2 regions of the Brucella tritici genome follow, and region 1 is predicted to be linked to the other one. Evidence: riboswitches for the same ligand, from Rfam matches in the RefSeq annotation. Region 1 holds a riboswitch; the other holds the start of a gene.

Region 1 (3,408 bases):
GGTTCTTTTCGATAAACAGGGTTTAAAATTCCGCCCTGCTTGTCCGCGACAAAAGCCGTTCTGTCAAATGGTACGGCACGAAAAGACCCGTGAAAAACAAACAGGCCGGGTTTCCCCGACCTGTCAGCAAACTTATTTATCCAGCTATTGCCGGCCCAGTCATTACTGGCCCAATGCTTACTGGCAAGGCGCTTCGTAGACGCGGCCATACGGATCACGGTAACGGCAGTACTGCGTTCCGTTGCGCGTCTGGGCTGCACCAAGGAGCGTACCGGCAACGCCGCCGATAGCAGCGCCAGCAAGAGCACCACGGCCATTGCCGCCGATTGCGCCACCGGCGAGAGCGCCGAGTGCTGCGCCACCAACGCCATAACCGGCCGTGCGCTGTTCATTCGTCGTGCATGCAGCCGTCGAGAACGCAAGCACGCCAGCAACAGCAATCATCGTAAGACGTGATTTCATTGAAACATCTCCTACAAGAGTTGAACTAATCACCGACTTTGCGTCCCCAATTTCGGCGTAAAGCAGATGACACCCGCTTGGCCCATTTACAATACGTTTCGCCTGCCAGCGTCAAGCTCTTTCGATTGATAAGGTTAGCGGCCTCAGCGCGGTGTTTCCTCCATCGCCAAGTTGGCGATAAGTATCGCCAATCCAGAATGCGCAGTAACACGAAGTGTTCCACGGACTACATTGGAAACCGTCCATGAAGAGCCGAAAGGCAGTGTCACATTATCTAACGGCCACTCCGCATTTGTGATCGAAAGGCCTTCGACAGTGTTGAAATTAATCACACTGAACGGCGTTCCATCGGGAAAGTCATAGACATAATCTCCCGGCGGCAGAGGCCAAGCCTCCTCGGAGCCACTGGACAGAAGCACGTTCCGCCCTTTTGCCGCCTGCGCTGTCACCATGGTCAGGTGCAGCAGCGTGTGATCAGTGCGCTGCCCGCCGAAAGCTCCACAGAGGATCACCCGATCCGCACCCCGCATATAGGCTTCCTCGAAGGCCAGTTCTCCGTCCGTCATGTCCTTAGCGGCAGGGAACGTCTTTTGCGGCACATGTCCATATTGCACGCGAAGCTCTGCAGAGGTCGAATCGAAATCACCGAGCCACAGTTCCGGCTCGACACCAAGCGCCGCAGCGTGCCTGATCCCGCTATCGGCAGCGAGAATACGCGCACCTGCTATTTGGCGCTTCAGGCGATCGGTCACGACCAGATCGCCGCCGAGGAGAATGACGAATGTGCTCATAAGCCGCTCATAACACGGGCAAATCCGCGCCGGAAGCCTGCATTCGCTGCCGTAGCTATCCCCCGAAAGATTATTGCCCTTCCCGTTGCGAAAGATTATTGTCGCAACCGCTCTAACGGGGTGCCGTCTGCTTTCGCGGATGGCTGAGAGGCCCAAAGAGCATTTCCAGCAAAAGTGTGAAACGTTTTGCGTCCGGAAATGCTGAATAAAACGGCCAACCCGCTGAACCTGATCCGGTTTGCACCGGCGGAGGGATTAGACGCTCCATAAACGGCGCTCAATCCTCTTGTAGTAAAAGAAAGGAAGTGCCGTGATGCGGCTTTTATCTTTGCTGGCTATTTCATTTTCCGCAGCCATGGCTTTCACGCCTTCAGCGCAGGCGAAAGACAAGCTCACCGTCTATACCTACGACAGTTTCGTTTCCGAATGGGGTCCGGGGCCAAAGGTGAAGGAAAACTTCGAGAAGGAATGCGACTGTGAAGTTGACTGGGTCGCCTCCGCCGATGGCGTTGCACTGCTCAACCGTCTCAAGCTTGAAGGCAGCAATACCAAAGCCGATATCGTCCTCGGTCTCGATACCAATCTGACGACCGAAGCGCGCGCTACCGGCTTTTTTGCACCAAGCGGCATCGATCAGAGCAATGTGAGCGTTCCGGGCGGCTTTAGGGACGATATGTTCGTTCCCTATGATTACGGCTATTTCGCCGTGGTCTACGATTCGGAAAAGCTGCCCAATCCTCCAAAGAGCCTGAAAGAACTGGTCGAAGGCGATCCTTCGCAGAAGATCGTGCTGCAAGACCCGCGCACGTCAACGCCAGGGCTGGGCATGCTGCTGTGGATGAAATCGGTCTATGGCAATGAGGCGGAAGCAGCCTGGCAGAAACTGCAGAAGCGCATCCTCACCGTCACGCCTGGCTGGTCGGAGGCCTATGGTCTCTTCACCAAGGGTGAAGCCCCGATGGTGCTGTCCTATACGACATCTCCCGCCTATCACATGATCGCGGAAAACACGGAGCGCTATAAGGCTCTGGCCTATCCAGAAGGCAATTATCTCCAGATCGAGCTGGCCGCTCAAACCACGACCGGCGCAAAAAATCCTCTGGCGCAAAAGTTTCTGGCTTTCATGACCGGCCCCGGTTTCCAGGATGTCATTCCGGAAACCAACTGGATGTATCCAGCCGGCAAGACTTCCGCCCCGCTTCCAGCCGCTTTCGACGCACTGCCGAAACCGGAAAAGACGCTTCTCTTCCCTTCCGACGAAGTCGCCAAGAACCGGAAGTCATGGGTCGATGAATGGCTGGCCGCGACCAGTAAATGACAACATTTCCGGCACAGCACCGCTCGAAGAACATATCCGCCGCGAAACCCGCGGCGGGTGCACTGGCACTTGTCTTTCTGGTCGTGCTTGCCGGCGGCGCGCTTGTCGCACTGGCATTTGAAGCGGGCAGCGGCGCCTTCGATGCCGCTGCCAATTTTGACGCCTATCTATGGCGGGTTGCTCGTTTCACGATCCTGCAGGCAATCGCTTCAAGCCTGCTTTCCGTGCTGTTTGCGGTTCCAGTCGCCCGCGCACTCTATGCCGAAGTAAATTTTCCGGGGCGCGGGCTTATTCTGCGTCTGTTTGCCCTGCCGCTTGCGCTGCCAGCCCTCGTCGCAGTGCTCGGTGTCACCAGCATCTATGGCCGAAACGGGTTCATTGCGCACCTGTCCGAAGCTGCGGGGCATCCGTTCCAGCCGGACATTTACGGCATTACGGGCATATTGATAGCCCACATCTTCTTCAATATGCCGCTCGCAGTTCGTCTCATTCTTGCAGGATACGAATCCATACCGACCGATTACTGGAAGCTTGCCGCACAGCTCGGCATGGGCAATGGAGCGCGCTTCCGGCTCATCGAATGGCCTGTGATCCGGCGCAATCTGCCGGGCATGATTGGACTCATTTTCATGCTCTGCGTGACGAGTTTCACAACCGTACTGACGCTCGGCGGCGGACCGCGTGCCACCACGCTGGAAGTCGCAATCTACCAAAGCCTGCATTTCGATTTTGATCCAGGTCGTACTGTCGCCCTCACTTTCACGCAGCTTGCGCTGACATTGCTCGTTCTTCTGGCCCTGCGCCTGACCGGCAGGCCATCCGAAGAGGGCTTCACCC
Region 2 (3,408 bases), on a different contig from region 1:
CGCCTGGGCAATACCCATGCTGCAGGTGACGAATTCGGAATTACCCACCAGCTCGAATGCATCCTGAAAGGCCGAAAGGATGCGATCAGCGAACATGGCGATCTGCCCCAGCGTTCCGCTGCGATAGACAATGGCAAACTCATCGCCACCAAGCCGGGCAATGAATTCATCCGAAGTCGTGATTTGTTTCAGACGGCGCGCGGCTTCCTGCAAAAGCTGGTCACCGGCCTGATGGCCGATGCTGTCATTGATGTTCTTGAAATGATCGATGTCGAGATAGAACAAGGCGAAAGGTTCGGAATCACCGCCCTTCTTCAACAGGCTTTCGACATGGTGCGCAAAATAGGCACGGTTGGGCAAACCGGTCAGACTGTCGTGCATGGCAATATGTGCCATGCGTTCCTCGATCTCACGCCGTTCCGTTATATCCTCAACAAGACCAATCAGATAACGAGGTTCATCACCTTCGACGGGCGGGATCGAGCATTTTATGATCCGCATCGTGCGCGACGTTCCATCGTTGCGCTCGATCTTGCGTTCGACGCTCAGCACTTCCCGGCGCTGCATCGCCATGTGGTCCTGCTGACCGATGACAACCGCTTCATGCTTGGGGAAAAGGTCCAGGTCGGTTGACCCGATTGCTTTGTCTATCGGCTGTCCGCTCGCCGCAGATGCTGCCTGATTGTAAAGCACATAACGACCTTCATCGTGCATATCCTTGACGAAGACACCAAGCGGCAGATTATTGACGAGACTGTCCAGCAAAGTCTGCGCATGACTTGCCTGACGATTGGCCTCTGCCAATTCCGTCCGGTCCTGAACGATGGCCAGAATCGCTTCCTTGCCGTCGAACAACACCTCGCGTCCATAAGTCAGAACATCGATGGTTTCGCCATTGGCGCGCAGATGTTGCCAGCGCTCCGGGCGTTCGAGGTCGCTACGGTCGCGAATGGCGGCAAGCATGCGCTCGCGCTCGGCCTGCGGACGAATATCGAGAACAGTCATGCCCGGCAGTTCATCAGGCGTATAGCCGTAGAGCGCATAGGCCGCGTCGTTCATGATGATGAAGCCGAGAGTCTGGGGATCATAGACCCACATGGGGGTCGGATGGGTGGTGAAAAGAATACGGAAATCCTGCTGAGACGTGCTCGCAATGGAGCCTCCCGCCTCTGTCGGACCGGCTTTCCGCTTCACCATTATACACCCCTTGCCCCAAGCCGACACACGTCGTCAGTTTGAATTAGCCAACAAAACCTCTCAATGGAACATCATATTCCGCATGGGTTCATGAACCGGACAGGCTCACGAGCCAACAGGCGAGGACCGTCACCAGGACACACTTCCCCGCGGGGAGAATACGACCAATGGTTTTAACAAACCATATATGAAGCGGCTGCTCATATAGGTTTTTTTCTGACGTTCGTATTTTTCAATAGAGCCACACATTGCCTGAGATTGCCGAAGACGGCCCAAGACAGCTTGACCGCTCAAAACTTCCGGCCTATGCCTAAAGACGCAAAATTCGTTGGGGTGCCTTCGAAGCAATATTAGGAAAAGTGCCAAGCGGTTTTCCGTCCGATATTGCGACACAAAAGGCTGAGAGGCGCGTTCTCGCGTTAACCCATTGAACCTGATCCGGGTAATACCTGCGTAGGGAACGGAGTTTGACGCGTCGCGGACGGGGTTCATCCCACTCGGAGCTTATGCTCCATAAAGGTTCATGACGTCTCATCTTTCCGTTCGGAATGAGAGACGACATGATGGACCAAAGACAGAGTTTCTCCCGAACTATATCAACAAGCGGCCAGGCGCGTTCCGTGCCTATATGCGTCACCATTGCCGGTTCCGACAGTGGCGGCGGTGCTGGCATTCAGGCCGACCTCAAGACATTCTCAGCGCTCGGCGTGTATGGCGCGAGCGTTATTGCTGCCGTGACAGTGCAGAACACCTGCACGGTGAGCGCAGTGCACGACATCCCCCCCGCCATTGTCGCGGGACAAATCGATGCCGTTTTCAGCGATCTCGACGTGGCCGCAGTGAAGATCGGCATGGTTTCCGTGCCCGAAACCATCGAAGCCATTGCGCGGGGGCTTGCCCATTTTTCTGGCCCCGTCGTTCTCGACCCGGTGATGGTTGCAAAATCCGGCGACCGGCTTTTGAGCGAAAACGCCATTGCGCTTTTGCGCCGGAAACTGGTGCCAATGGCCACACTGTTGACGCCCAACCGACCGGAAGCGGCCTGCCTGCTCGGCAGCAGTCTGGCGCTCGACGACGGGGACGCCGAACAACAAGGCCGCGCATTACTCGAACTCGGCGCAAAAGCCGTTTTGATGAAGGGCGGTCATGCGGAAGGCGAAATCTGTGTCGACCTGCTGGTTCGCCGCGATCAGCCGACACTCCGTGTCGAAGCACCGCGTATCCTGACCGCCAATACCCATGGCACGGGCTGCACACTCTCCTCGGCAATTGCTGCGGAGCTTGCAAAGAACCTCCCGCTCGAAAAAGCAGTGCTTGCAGCGCATGCCTATCTGCAAGGGGCAATCCGCGCTGCCGATACGTTGAAGATCGGCCACGGCCATGGGCCGGTACACCATTTCCATGACCTCTGGAAAGCTCGAACAGAGGAGATTGCGTGATGCGCGTCACCATCATCGGAGCGGGTGTCGCCGGTCTTGCCGCCGCCGCCGAGTTCACCGATCAGGGCCATGCCGTTACCGTCATCGCCAAAAGCGTGGAAATCGGTTCCGACAGCTGCTCATGGTTTGCGGGTGGAATGCTGGCACCTTGGTGCGAGGGCGAGAGCGCGGAAGAGCCGGTCGTTCGCTTGGGACAGGAAGCAATCGGCTGGTGGGAACGGCACGTTTCGACAGTCCATCGCAAGGGTACGCTTGTGCTCTCGCACACACGCGATGCGACCGAACTTCGTCGCTTTGCCCGCAGGACAGAGGCATTTGACACCATTGATCAAGTGCAGATCGATGCGCTCGAACCGGACCTTGCAGGCCGATTTCGGCAAGGGCTTTTCTTTGCAGGAGAAGGCCATCTCAACCCGCGCAAAACACTGATTGAGCTCGCCGAAAACCTGCAGAACAAAGGCGTTGTCTTTCATCTGGGGCAGGATGCGAAAGACGTCAAAGTCGAGTCCGACATTACCGTCGATGCGCGCGGTCTTGCAGCGCGTGATCAGTTGCAGGACCTGCGCGGTGTCAAGGGTGAGATGCTGGTTGTCCGCTCGCGCGACATCAATCTCAAGCGGCCCGTGCGCCTCCTGCATCCGCGTATTCCGCTTTACATCGTACCGCGCGGCGACGGCGTACACATGATCGGCGCGACGATGATCGAAAGCGATGAGCGGTCGGGCATCAGCGTGCGCTCGACGCTGGAACTCTTGAGCGCCGCTTACGCCTT

What was found. Region 1 has a riboswitch for thiamine pyrophosphate ahead of thiB (thiamine ABC transporter substrate binding subunit). Riboswitches for the same ligand answer to the same signal wherever they lie in the genome.
Positions count from the first base shown of each region.
Region 2: it holds a riboswitch for thiamine pyrophosphate, as region 1 does, so the genes downstream of both, thiD (bifunctional hydroxymethylpyrimidine kinase/phosphomethylpyrimidine kinase) here and thiB (thiamine ABC transporter substrate binding subunit) in region 1, are expected to answer to the same signal.

Region 1 covers NZ_WBVY01000005.1:110,151-113,558, reverse strand. The annotation lists gene F9K94_RS19510 (hypothetical protein) at 178-462, opposite strand; gene F9K94_RS19505 (thiamine diphosphokinase) at 606-1,253, opposite strand; TPP riboswitch at 1,360-1,525, shown strand; gene thiB (thiamine ABC transporter substrate binding subunit) at 1,567-2,571, shown strand; gene thiP (thiamine/thiamine pyrophosphate ABC transporter permease ThiP) at 2,568-3,408, shown strand, end outside.
Region 2 covers NZ_WBVY01000003.1:568,208-571,615, reverse strand. The annotation lists gene F9K94_RS12575 (putative bifunctional diguanylate cyclase/phosphodiesterase) at 1-1,197, opposite strand, end outside; TPP riboswitch at 1,517-1,674, shown strand; gene thiD (bifunctional hydroxymethylpyrimidine kinase/phosphomethylpyrimidine kinase) at 1,761-2,636, shown strand; gene F9K94_RS12565 (FAD-dependent oxidoreductase) at 2,636-3,408, shown strand, end outside.